DNA from 3 places in the Paenibacillus sp. G2S3 genome. Region 2 is predicted to be linked to each of the others. Evidence: riboswitches for the same ligand, from Rfam matches in the RefSeq annotation. Region 2 holds a riboswitch; each other region holds the start of a gene.
What was found. A riboswitch is a leader RNA that binds a small molecule or an ion and turns the genes downstream of it on or off. The one in region 2 is predicted to bind cyclic di-AMP.
Positions count from the first base shown of each region.

Region 1: another riboswitch for cyclic di-AMP. It lies ahead of QNH28_RS00190 (resuscitation-promoting factor); the one in region 2 lies ahead of QNH28_RS02660 (hypothetical protein).
Region 3: another riboswitch for cyclic di-AMP. It lies ahead of QNH28_RS00545 (C40 family peptidase); the one in region 2 lies ahead of QNH28_RS02660 (hypothetical protein).

Region 1 covers NZ_CP126095.1:39,926-44,161, forward strand. Annotated here, with positions in the region: gene QNH28_RS00180 (HD domain-containing protein) at 1-1,050, shown strand, start outside; gene QNH28_RS00185 (TatD family hydrolase) at 1,144-1,914, shown strand; cyclic di-AMP (ydaO/yuaA leader) riboswitch at 2,112-2,341, shown strand; gene QNH28_RS00190 (resuscitation-promoting factor) at 2,623-3,786, shown strand; gene rnmV (ribonuclease M5) at 3,964-4,236, shown strand, end outside.
Region 2 covers NZ_CP126095.1:582,790-587,025, forward strand. Annotated here, with positions in the region: gene QNH28_RS02645 (hypothetical protein) at 1-248, opposite strand, end outside; gene QNH28_RS02650 (hypothetical protein) at 381-902, opposite strand; gene QNH28_RS02655 (hypothetical protein) at 919-1,410, opposite strand; cyclic di-AMP (ydaO/yuaA leader) riboswitch at 1,545-1,710, opposite strand; cyclic di-AMP (ydaO/yuaA leader) riboswitch at 2,131-2,320, shown strand; gene QNH28_RS02660 (hypothetical protein) at 2,511-2,927, shown strand; gene kdpF (K(+)-transporting ATPase subunit F) at 3,054-3,131, shown strand; gene kdpA (potassium-transporting ATPase subunit KdpA) at 3,144-4,236, shown strand, end outside.
Region 3 covers NZ_CP126095.1:113,027-117,262, reverse strand. Annotated here, with positions in the region: gene QNH28_RS00555 (M1 family metallopeptidase) at 1-1,099, shown strand, start outside; gene QNH28_RS00550 (hypothetical protein) at 1,111-1,941, shown strand; cyclic di-AMP (ydaO/yuaA leader) riboswitch at 2,156-2,293, shown strand; gene QNH28_RS00545 (C40 family peptidase) at 2,347-2,775, shown strand; cyclic di-AMP (ydaO/yuaA leader) riboswitch at 3,136-3,277, shown strand; gene QNH28_RS00540 (C40 family peptidase) at 3,283-3,774, shown strand; gene QNH28_RS00535 (GNAT family N-acetyltransferase) at 4,065-4,236, shown strand, end outside.

The sequences.
Region 1 (4,236 bases), 540 kb from region 2:
AGCGGATATAAGGATTGGATTCCTGAAGAAAGTCTGCTCACTTTGTGTGCGGCCTTGCTGCATGATTTGGGGCATGGTCCATTTTCTCATTCTATAGAAGAAGCTTTTGAAATGAATCATGAAGATTGGACTTGTCGTATTATTCTGGAGGACACAGAGATTACTGAGATCTTGCGTGATGTGGGGGAGGATTTTCCTCGTAAAGTAGCTTCGGTGATCTCTAAAACTTATGAGCATGAAATTGTTGTAAATTTGGTTTCCAGTCCGCTAGATGCTGATCGCATGGATTATTTGCTGCGTGATGCGTACTATACAGGTGTAAACTATGGAACGATCGACATTGATCGGATTTTGAGAATGCTACGTCCTTATAATGGTCGGGTTGTTGTAAAAGAATCAGGAATGCATGCCATTGAAGATTATTTGATGTCGCGTTATCAAATGTACTGGCAAGTCTATTTTCATCCGGTGACACGTAGCTCTGAGATTATTTTACGACAAATTTTCCGTAGAGCTAAGGAGCTTTTCCAAGAGGGGTATAATTTTAATTTCATGATTAATCCGCTGGAGGATTTGTTCCGTGGTGAGGTGACAGTGAAGCAATATTTAATGCTGGATGAAGCACTGGTTCAGACGGCTTTTATGCAATGGACGCTTGAGAAGGATGAGCTATTAAGCGATTTGTGTACGCGGTTTATTCATCGTAAACTGTATAAATACGTTGAGATGGAGAATCTCAATACAGATATGATTACTGAAATTCGCAGCAGTTTTGCGGCAGCGGGACTTCACCCAGAATATGACTTGGAGATTGATTTTCCGACAGATCTGCCCTATGATGTGTTCCGTCCGGGAGAAGCTTTTGATAATAACCAAATCCTTCTACTTGATCGGCATGATCATCTGCGGGAAATTTCAGAGGTGTCGGATATTGTACGCTCGATTAGCGGTATTCACCGTGGTAGACATCATCTTTATTTTCCTCAGGATAAGTTGAGAAATGCGCTTACACGATTGCCTGCTTCTATAGCAGAGATTTTTGCAAAATAATACAAGAAAATATGGGATTTATGACAAGAAGAACGGATAACGTGAAATTTATGCTGTCTTATATTTAAAAAAGAACAAGGAGTGAGGGTTAAAATGTTTCTGTTTGACACACATACGCATCTGGATGCACCTCAATTCGACGAGGATCGCGAAGAAGTAATTGCTCGTGCTGTTGAGGCAGGAGTTAGCAAGATGATTAATATCGGATTTAATCGGGAGACGATTCCTTCAACGATGAAGCTGGCGGAATCTTATGATTATATTTATGCAGCAGTGGGCTGGCATCCGCAGGACGCGATTGATATGAAAGAAGGAGATCTGGATTGGATCGCTTCTTTGTGCAGTCATAAAAAAGTGGTGGCTATCGGTGAAATTGGACTGGATTACTACTGGGATACTTCTCCCAAGGATGTGCAACACGAGGTTTTTCGCAAACAAATTGGACTAGCCCGTGAACTAAATATGCCGATTTGTATTCATGATCGTGATGCCCATGAAGATGTTGTACGGATCTTACGCGAGGAAAAGGCAAATGAGGTTGGAGGCGTGATGCACTCGTTCTCAGGAAGCTGGGAAACCGCTAAAATGTGCTTGAATCTTGGTTTTCATTTATCATTTGGAGGACCCATTACGTTCAAGAATGCAAGAGTGCCAAAAGAAGTGCTTGCTCAGACCCCACTAGACCGATTATTGATCGAAACGGATGCTCCATATTTGACTCCACACCCGTTCCGTGGGAAGCGAAATGAGAGCGCTCATGTGAAGCTGGTAGCAGAGGCGGCAGCTGAAATTAAAGGGTTAACATGGGAAGAATTGGCTAAAATAACGTATGCGAACGCACTGGAACGATTTGGGATTGACTGAAAACGGGAGTAAAACAGGTGAAAAATAGAGAATAGCCGATATATTAAACTTTTTTAATATAAAAACGGCTGAATATTACAATATTTTAACCATATTTTTGCTTAAACGTGGTTGAATCGTCCTTTACAACATGCATCAAAACAGGATATCATCTTTTCAGTGATGTGAGCTGTGTTATAGTGACAGCCATTGATTCATGGATCGTCTCGCTGAGTCTCCGTATGGAGAACGGGGGAACCAATATTGAACTGCCGCATGCCTGTATTTTAAATACGGCTTAGACGTGCCGCAGGACAGTATTTGATTTCTTCACGTGGTCTTTGGGGTGAATTTAAGGGCAACCGCCATGAGCGGGTGACCTGAAATAGGGCGTCTCTCTTTCGTCCGAACCCGACAGCTAACCCCGTAAGCGCAAGTAAGAGAGGCAACCTCGTGCACAAGCATTCTCTATTCTGACATTGGAGAAGCCACGAAAGAGTCCTCAGTTGAACTCTTTTTAGGCTTTTTTATTTTTGAATAAATAGAATGTTGCCCACATACTGTTATATAACAGGGGTGGGAGTAGCTGTGCCGAGCAGGCGATCCATGAGCAGGAGACGCTAAGTTAATACGTGCGTGTCCTGTGACAATCTCAAATAGTTTCGTCAAAGAAATTCAGTCCTCATGATATACAATTGACGACGAGGCTATGTAAGGAGGATGGAGAGAATGGGCGTATTCCAACCAGAGGTATCCCATGATTCGCAGTCATCCAGCAGGTCTTTCGCATTACGGTGGGAGCAAGTAAATACTCGCGTACTTTTACTTGCAGGCGTGATTTCAGTCGCTATCGCGCTACTTATTCTGCTGTACGTACATGGTCAAAGTAACAAACAATTATTTTTAGTAATAGACGGACAGACACAGACGCTTGAAACGCGAGAAGCGCTTCTTGGTGATGTGCTGGAGAAAGAGCAAATTTCGCTGCAGCCACATGATGAACTATCTTTAGGTCTGAGTGATGAAATAAAAGACGGTGACCGTGTCGTAATTAATCGTGCGCAGAAAATTAGCCTTACTGCGGACGGAGCAACAAAAACATTATATACGACCGAGGATACCATTGGTAAAGCAATTGACAAAATGGGTATCACGCTAGAAGGTCAGGATAAGATTTTCCCTTCGTTAGACACCACCATTTCTGCCAACATGGAGATTAAGATTGTTCGCATCAACAAACAGACCGTACAGCGAACAACTAACTTACCCTTCAGAGTCATCAAGACAGCAGATCCCTCCCTTACTGTGGGAACAGTTAGAGTGGCACAGGCAGGCAAACCAGGCGTCATGATTCAGCATATTGAAAAGATCTACCAAGACGGAGAACTGGCCTCTATGCGCATGATTGGTAAGGAAGTACAAACGGTAACGAAAGATAAGATTATTGCCGTTGGTACCAAAGCACTTCCTAAGCCGACTGTAGCTAAATCTACAACAACTTCCAAATCAAACACCACTACTAAAACGGCTAAGGTTAGCGCTAAGACTAATAACGTCACAAGCAAGGCTGGCGTAGACTTTGAGTACAAGAAGATGATTAAGAACGTCTCCATGACAGCTTATTCATCAGAAGAGCCAGGCATAGGTACCAAAACTGCTTCCGGAACACGCGTAACGGAAGGTCGTACGATTGCAGTAGACCCGAATGTAATTCCTATTGGCTGGTGGGTATATATCGAGGGGCTTGGATTCCGCCGAGCAGAAGATACTGGCGGTGCCATTAAAGGCAATAAAGTAGATGTCTATTACGATTCACTGAGCCATGTGCGTAATTTCGGCCGTAAATCACGTACCGTTTATGTGATTGGACCTGTGAAGCCGGAGTTAAACTAGTACTGAAGCTTTTGCAAATTATTCTTTGATAAGCTATAGTGATGATAACCGTTAAGGAACGCCAGATGATCATTTCGTTGATCGCAGAGCAACCGCTCATCACTTATACATTCTTTAACCAAAAGAAGAGGAGCGAAACCTCTTCTTTTTTGCTTTTTTTGGAAGGAGTCAAGAGATATGATTAAGGAATTAATTGTCGTTGAAGGTAAGAGTGATACCGTCGCTGTTAAACGCGCTGTAGAAGCAGATACGATCGAAACAGGGGGGTCGGCTGTAGACCGGACCGTAATTGCGAAGATCGCGCTTGCTATGGAACGTAGAGGAGTAATTATTCTTACTGACCCGGATCATGCGGGTGAGCGAATTCGTAAGATTGTGTCCGCAAAGGTGCCAGGCTGCAAGCACGCCTTCATTCCGGAGAAGGACGCAACTCGCAAGGGAGATATCGGT
Region 2 (4,236 bases):
CTTATTTGAGGTAAAGATAGCTTTAGACCGTACCACATCACTTTTACGAGCTGCTCCTCCCAAGGCAATGCCTTGGCAGACAGGAGAGACCGGCGTGCGTAATAATCGGCGCATTGTCGGATACAAGAGCGGTAAGCTTCGATAGAGAATAGCTGGCTTTCGAAGCTTTTTTGACGAAATATTTTATGAAGCTCTTTAAAAGTACGGATAGTAACCTTCTCGGCTTCTGCTGATTGTTGTAACAACATGGAACTGAGCGTATAGATTTCATTCGTACACTTTTGAACACACTCTGCAAATATAGTACTGCGTCTTGATTCGGCAGGTAAGGGGTCAGGCATGATAAACACGATCCTTTCAGAATGAGTAATGGGATGAACCTATAATATAGAAAAGTAAGAAATGGATTTGTTGATAAGCTCGTTGGTATCAGGTTCTGGATAGCTATGTTTTTGAAGCGCAACACTGGACATTGCTTTAGACGGTTTATAGTATAGCCGCCCTCCTCTGGAATCTCTTCCACCGGCGACCGCTCTGTACAGACGACCTTGCTCAATATGACCTGCAAATGATTTACCCTGCAGCTTGGCTTTTAAATCCTGTAAAGCACCTTGAACTAGCTCAAACTGAGTCTGATCCCACTCTGAACCATGGATACGCACTTTATCTATGGCTTCCTCAAGTCGGCAATGGTATATCATTCTGAGAAAAGAGCTCCATTTAATGAGGTCGAAGGTTTTGGTATTGGCAGAGATAAGACACGCTCCCCAGCTGCTACCTCCTTTGCAGGTAAGTTTCAGAATGCCATAACGACTGTCTGGTTCGGCCTCCATTCCATAGTGAATAGGCTCAGGTGAATCAAAGACGAATACTTCAATGCGAGATAGTCTTCGCTGGTCCATGACAGGTTTCTCCTCCTTAGTTTTGCAAAAGCTTAAGCTCAACATGGTGAGCGACGTTAGCCTTCTCTATATAAGCGAGCATTTCAGCTTCGTTCTCACAGACTGCGGCATGCTCCAGCCATAGTCGGAATTTCTGTTTGCGTATAACGGATAAATGTAAGGGAAAAGTGTTGCGGGATCTCATTACGTACCAACCGACAGCAACATCTTTCCAAGGTTCTTTAAAGGCAGTGAGCCAAGGGAAACGTTGGTGTGCTGCCCAATCCTGCAGCTGCTGTTTTTCTCGGATATTTTTATATATTTCGTATATAATTTTTCGGTCCATACAGCGTTCACAAGTAGAAGGGTTGCTGAAATGGCGCAGTGCTTCAATCTGGTTCTGACCAAATGCATAGCCGACAATAGTTCTGTGATGATCTTCTTCGAACCATAACGCTCCAAAGCAAACATAATTTAGACTTATCGGCTCAAGTAGCCCTTGCTGAGTTCCCCAATAATAGTGTTTCATTCCTTTCACCCCGTCCAGCATGCTATTACCCGAGTAGGTTCAGGTAACGCAAAAACCGCAGCAAGAGGAGGACCTCTGCTGCGGTTTTGGATTACAGGTGTATACACACCTGTGCCAAAGCGTGGCGGATCAAGGGTCTCTCTCTTTACGCTTACGAGGTTAGCTGTCGGATTCGGACGGTGAGAGTCGCCCTACCTATGCGAGACTTGAATAGTCTCCTTCGGATTCACCCCAAGTAGGCCATGTGGCCTGATGGTTCCCCCGCTCCCTGCAAATGCAGGAACTCAGCGTTGATTTCATTTCGTGAATTAGATTCAACCCGAATCATACTCTTTTCAAGGTGTTTCTGTAAAAACAGAAAGTGTTCTTTTGAGCGCAATTTAAACCATATCCTGCCGACTGCGACGAAAAAGGAAGCTATATAGGTATTTATTACGAGTTATCGAGCCTCTTCCTCGCTTAATCTCGGTTTCTTGTTTCCTTACCTATAAAGGCGATTTTTGGTGATTTCTCCATTTGTGGTGAATAAAATCACATGGTAAGACCATTTTTCGCTAATTGAGCCAAAATGGAGCAAACAAGAGATATAGAGAGATTGGATATCAAGTAAGCGCTATCCAATGCTAAAATAGTTTTTAATTTGCATTATTTTGGCATCAATCAGGTTTTACAATACTTCCTGCATAAGGGTATGATTACTCCTGTTTCAACAACAATCGAATATTTGATCCGCTTAATTTCCGATAAGGAAAGCGGGGGAACCAACAATCGGCAGACGATGTGAGAGTCGGAAGCCGGTTATGGGGTGAATCCTGTAGAGGGTGCGAGTGAGCTTGCATCTATACAGGTAGGGCGACTCTCACCGCCCGAATCCGACAGCTAACCTCGTAAGCGTATGTAGAGAGGATGAGTGCAATGTGACCGCTAGCGAGCCACAGAGGAGATCCTTTGTGGCTTTTTGCTGTGCTTTTTATTAGCAAAGCATATATGGAGACCCTCACGAAGAGGTCGTTAAATTCATCATTAGCGGTAGCTTTTCTTAAATGATCAGGGTGAACACTTTCTGATCTTACAAGTAAAGCATTTGAGGAGAATAAGAGATGACGGATCAGAATGAATATGTGCTTGTATGTGCGCCAACGAAGGCTGGAGAACATTTCATTAAACTACTGAAATTCAGAGGTATTAAGATGGCGGGATTGACCAACAATGTGGCTGAGAAAACCTTACTCGAGGAGATGGGTGTTGAGCAGGTCATTCTAGTAGATACCCGCCATCAGAACACTTGGTTTCGCCCACCGTTCCCGGTAGGCAGGGTATATCTGTTCGAGAGCAGTTTTACGTTATGCTGCCGCTACATTCAGATGTGCCGCACCTGGACGACGCAGCCGATTTTTGTAATCACAAGCTCAATAAATCCTAGATTGGTCTATAAAAGACTTGGCGCGAGTTATGTAATCTATTCCCACAGTGGTGATGCTGATTTTCTGATCGATAAATCACCTCATCAAGGATAAAAGAAGGAGTGCGGGAGATATGATGGATCTGTATATGGTGGCTTCATTAGCTGTAATTTACGGGTTATTTTATGGATTTATGCGCTGGTGCGCAGGTGTAGTTGAGGATACAGGGAGGGATAAGCTGTGATTCTAGTAATCGCTGTTACCCTACTGCTGTTTGTATATCTGGTTTACGCATTGATTCATCCGGAGAAATTTTAAGGAGGGGCATTCATGGGCATTTTACAAATTGTTGCTGTAATCGTAATTCTCATCTTGCTGGTTAAGCCGATGGGCACATATTTATATCATGTATTTTCTAATGAACCGAACCGTACGGATCGATGGTTTGGAGGCATGGAAAAAGGAATTTATAAGCTGCTCGGCCTGAAAAAACGGGACGGTATGACCTGGAAGAAGTACGCCCTCAGCTTTGTTTTAACGAATATCGTACTCGTTACTTTCAGTTATATTGTTCTTAGATTACAGCGAGGACTACCGTTAAATCCGAATGGAATTGCGGATATGGAACAGACGCTTTCATTTAATACAGTAATCAGCTTTATGACCAATACGAACCTGCAGCATTACAGCGGGGAGACGGGACTTTCGTATTTTTCACAAATGGCTGTCATCACGATGATGATGTTCACGTCTGCAGCGAGCGGATTTTCTGTTGCGGTGGCCTTTGTCAGAGGGATCACAGGACGGAAATCAGTAGGGAACTTCTTCGAGGATTTCGTTAAAGCACATATTCGTGTGTTCATTCCGCTAGCTTTGCTAGTTTCGTTGGTACTGGTAGGACTACATGTGCCGCAAACGCTCAAGCCATCACTTGAAGTCACTACACTAGAGGGCCAAACACAACAAATTGCTATCGGTCCAGTCGCTTCTTTGGAGTCGATCAAACATCTGGGCACCAATGGTGGCGGCTTCTTCGGAGCCAATTCATCCCATCCTTTTGAGAACCCTAATCCACTTACGAACGTGCTGGAGATTCTCTCTATGTGGATGCTGCCAGCTTCGCTCCCTTATATGTACGGATTGTTTGCCAAGAACAAACGTCAGGGCTGGGTTATTTTTACCGCAATGATGACCTTGTTCGTACTACTTCTGGGATTGAACTATTATGCTGAATCGAAGGGTAATCCGGCGATCAATGCACTAGGAATCGAATCTTCACAAGGTAGCATGGAAGGTAAAGAGGTGCGCTTCGGCATACCGCAGTCTTCCTTGTTTACTTCAGTAACAACCGCAGCTACGACAGGTAGTGTTAACAATATGCATGATACGCTGACACCGCTGGGAGGCATTACGCCTCTTGCAC
Region 3 (4,236 bases), 470 kb from region 2:
TGCTTGGGCCGCTTCCCCTGATTTTACAGTAGCAGAAGAAGCCTTCTCTACGCCAGAAGTACCTGGTGTACGGATTAAGGTGTATCTCGATCCATTGCACAAAGACTTAAAGGAACGATACCTTCAGGCCGCTAAGGCTGCCCTGACCTACTTCAGCAAATGGTATGGTCCTTATCCCTACTCGACTCTGTCTATTATCGTTCCACCTAAGGAGGGCAATGGGGCTGGAGGAATGGAGTATCCTACACTCGTTACAGCATTTGGAGCCACTGACTCATCTCCTGACACCTCACTTGAAAGAACCGTCGTTCATGAAATTGGCCATCAATACTTCTACGGTATGATAGCCAGCAATGAATTCGAGGAGGCTTGGCTAGATGAAAGCTTCACTTCTTACGCTGAAGACAGACTCATGGAGCAAGAATACGGTATAAAAACTAATCTCCCTCTGCAGTCCAGCTTGGTGACCAAATCAGAGCCACTTAACTTAGAGACATGGAAATATGATGGGGCAGAATCGTATAGCCGAAATGTATATATTCGCGGAAAGCTAGTACTTAAGGATATCGAACGCCAAGTAGGCACTAAAGCAATGAACAGCATCATGTCCACTTACGCACGTAAATTCCGTTTCCAGCATCCCACTACGTCTGATTTTCAAAAAGTCGTTGAGAAGGTAACCAAAAAATCATGGCAGCCTTATTTCGAAGATTATGTTTATGGTGGTGGTGCTCCTGATTTCTCAATAGATACGATTACGATTAAAAAGAACGGCAGCAGCGATGCTCAGAGCTACGAATCCATAGTAAAGATTACAAACAAAGGGAGCCATTACGTGGACGTTCCCATTAAATTCACATTCGCAGATGGCTCTGCGGCAGAGCGGGTCTGGAACGGTGAAGGAGCAGAGACTACATTCCAGTTGTTAAGCGATAATCTTCTCCTCTCTGCTGAGATTGATCCTGAGCATACCGTTCTTTTAGAAAACAAACATCTTAATAACTTCAGACTGGCGGAAATAGAGCCCAAAACACTTTCCCGCTGGACTTTAAGTGTAACTAAACTAGTTGAAACCGTGCTCGGAACTCTTGTCTGGTGAGGTGAATGATTGTGAGAACATCGATAACCCGCGGCTGGCAAAGCATGAAGGAGCAATTTTATATTCTGATTCTGCTCTTCATCTACCGACTGCTCTGGGGCTACTTTATGTACGGTTTCATCCGGTCTGCTATCGTTCCAATTCTACTACGCTATCCAGATAAAGCTGCTGGCGGCAGCGGAATGGGCAGACTACTCTATTATGTCGAAGGACAGTTCAGCTTGAACACAGATCCTGCGATACGTACTTGGTTATGGATGTTCCTAGGGCTTGTTGTGTTGCGGTTGCTACTCTCGCCCTTCATAAGGGCCGGATTACTGCATGAACTCCATCAGGAGCGAAAAGGAGAGCGTGGCCTATTCTTTTTTCCCGGCATGAAGCGTTATGGATTTCCAGTGTTTATCTTCAGTCTGATCGAATGGGTACTGGCTCTACTTCCGTTATATTGGCTTGCTCCAAAAATGTACGGGCTGTTCTTAACCTCCTTTCTGAACTACTCTTTGTTACTTCATCTAGTTCCATACGTATTGGCATGGCTTATATACATTTTTATCGTGCGCCTGTTCCTTCTATATATGCAGTTTGGTTATACCAGTGGTACGGGGATGTTCTCCTCCCTATTCATCTGCTTAAAGTCGCTGATTCCAGCAATAGGAATTTCAATCATACTTGGTGCAGCGGGTCTGATCCTTCTGCTAGTGTGCGGACTTACCGGTCTCTTCTGCCCTGGTCTGCCAGCGCTGATCATACGTCAAATCTCCCCATTGCCTTCTACACTCTTCAAAATGTGGGGAATTTCCGCTCAATATCATCTATGGTGCAGTAAAGCATTTCCACAATAATTTAAAGCCTTACAACACATAATATAAGAGTCCCGGTTCCTAAATCAGGAGCTGGGACTCTTTCGCGTTATAGACAAATTATGAGGATTTGCAAAATCATAAAGACTTTGTTACAATAAGTCCTGTTCCATTGGTAACAAGTTTGTAATCATTTGAAACGATTTCTACATAACTTCATGTATTTATCGTAATCTTGTCGATAAGTCACTGTCTGGTGCATAAAACGCCGAATTCCTTGCACCGGGAAGTGGGGGAACCATATTTTGGGTGAATTGATCTCGCTTTGCAGTGATCATAGGGAAACTTCTACCGAATCCTTAAGCTAACCTCACAGGCATTGGAAGGGGTACAATTTTTTTGAAGAACTTAAGAAAAGCATGCGTCGCTGCGGCGCTAGGACTTGTGATGGCATTCTCTATTGGTGGAGGAAGTGCCTTTGCAGACTCTAAAATGGACAGTGTTATTTCAAAGACTATTGGAGTTGCCTATAAAACCGGAGGTACTAGCACTGCCGGGTTTGACTGTTCTGGATTCACTACGTATGTATACAAGAAGGTGGGCCTTTCTTTGCCCCGTACTTCAAAAGCTCAATATAATGTCGGAACTCCTGTAGCTAAAAGTAAATTGCGTTCAGGTGACTTGGTTTTCTTTAACACATTGGGCAATGGCGTATCCCATGTCGGTATTTATGTTGGAAACGGAAAATTCGCACAATCATCCTCTTCATATGGAGTGACTATCACTTCACTTAGCCAGTCCTACTGGGCCAATCGCTACGTTGGCGCTAAAAGAGTAATGAGTACTACATCATATCAAGCTGTAGCCTACGATTAATACTTCCCCACAACTATAACCTCACAATTACAATTATATAGACCTGGATTTGATTATTACCTTAATCGAATCCAGGTTTTCTTTTGCCTTATTCTATTCTTTACACCACTAGAACGGACTTTAAACACTTTTATTTGATAAAAATTTCAATAAATATAAAAATTAGTTTAATATTATCGCTTACATATGCAATTTGTCTTTAAAAATACGAATTTTTCTGCATGATTATGTTAAAAACGATTGCCAAGCGACATTCTCTTTGTTACAATAACTGCAGTAAGATTTTAGTAACATTTTTGTAATCATTAAGTTATTATTTACAAAGGTTTTGTCATGTATTGATTACAAGCTATTCCTAATCAACAGTTTGAGCCGAGTTTCCTAACTATTAGGGAAACGGGGGAACCAACTTTGGGTGAATTGACCTCCATTTTTAGAGGGGTCATAGGGGACCTTCAACCGAACCCTTAAGCTAACCTCGTAGGCATCCGGAAGGGGTATACACTTTTGAAGAAGAAGCTAGCAGCAGCAGTACTTAGCTTTTCCATTATCTTCACCATCGGAGCAGGAAGCGCTTTCGCCGATTCCAAAATGGATAAAGTGATCGACAAGACCATCGGAAGTAAGTACGTATCCGGCGGCATCTCCACAAATGGATTTGATTGCTCCGGATTTACAATGTATGTGTTTGATAAAATCGGTATCAACCTACCACACCAATCAGGTTCCCAGTATCAAATGGGTACTGCTATCTCCCAGGATGATTTAAGATCTGGAGATCTTGTATTCTTCAATACAAGTGGTAAGGGTGTCTCCCATGTCGGTATTTACGTCGGTGAAGGCAAGTTTGCACATGCATCTTCCTCTCGCGGTGTAACGATTAGCTCCCTGAGTGATAGCTACTACGTGAAACGCTACATCGGTGCTAAACGAATTATGAGCACGGATGCTTATCATTCTGTTGCTTCTGAGACAGAAGATAATGATGATGTTCAATAAGTAAATCGTACATAGGCTCTTTTCCAAGATGTTAATTCTTGGGGAAGAGCTTGTTTTTTGTCTTATTTAATAATTACCCCTCTCAGAATTTGTAAAACAATAATTCTCATAAAGTTTCTGAGTTGACTATCCCTCTTTTTGTATATAATTAGCTACAAGCATAACCGCCTTCGGTGACCTTATATCGACAGTGAGCGTTTTAAGCGAAAAATCTAAGACATATAGTATGGTGTGAAACTACTTTTTTATATTTTGAGTTAACACCCCCGTGAAAGGAGGTCTTTGACCTTATGATAAATCCCTCTGTTACTTTTCATGTAGCGCCTATGGAGACCAGTCATGCGGAAGAGATTTGCAACTGGGATTACACTGCCCCCTATGATATTTATGGCTGGATGCCCTGGGAGCAAATGCAGGCTCTTGAAATTGAGTTCGGTGACCCTCAGCTACGGAATGAGCAAT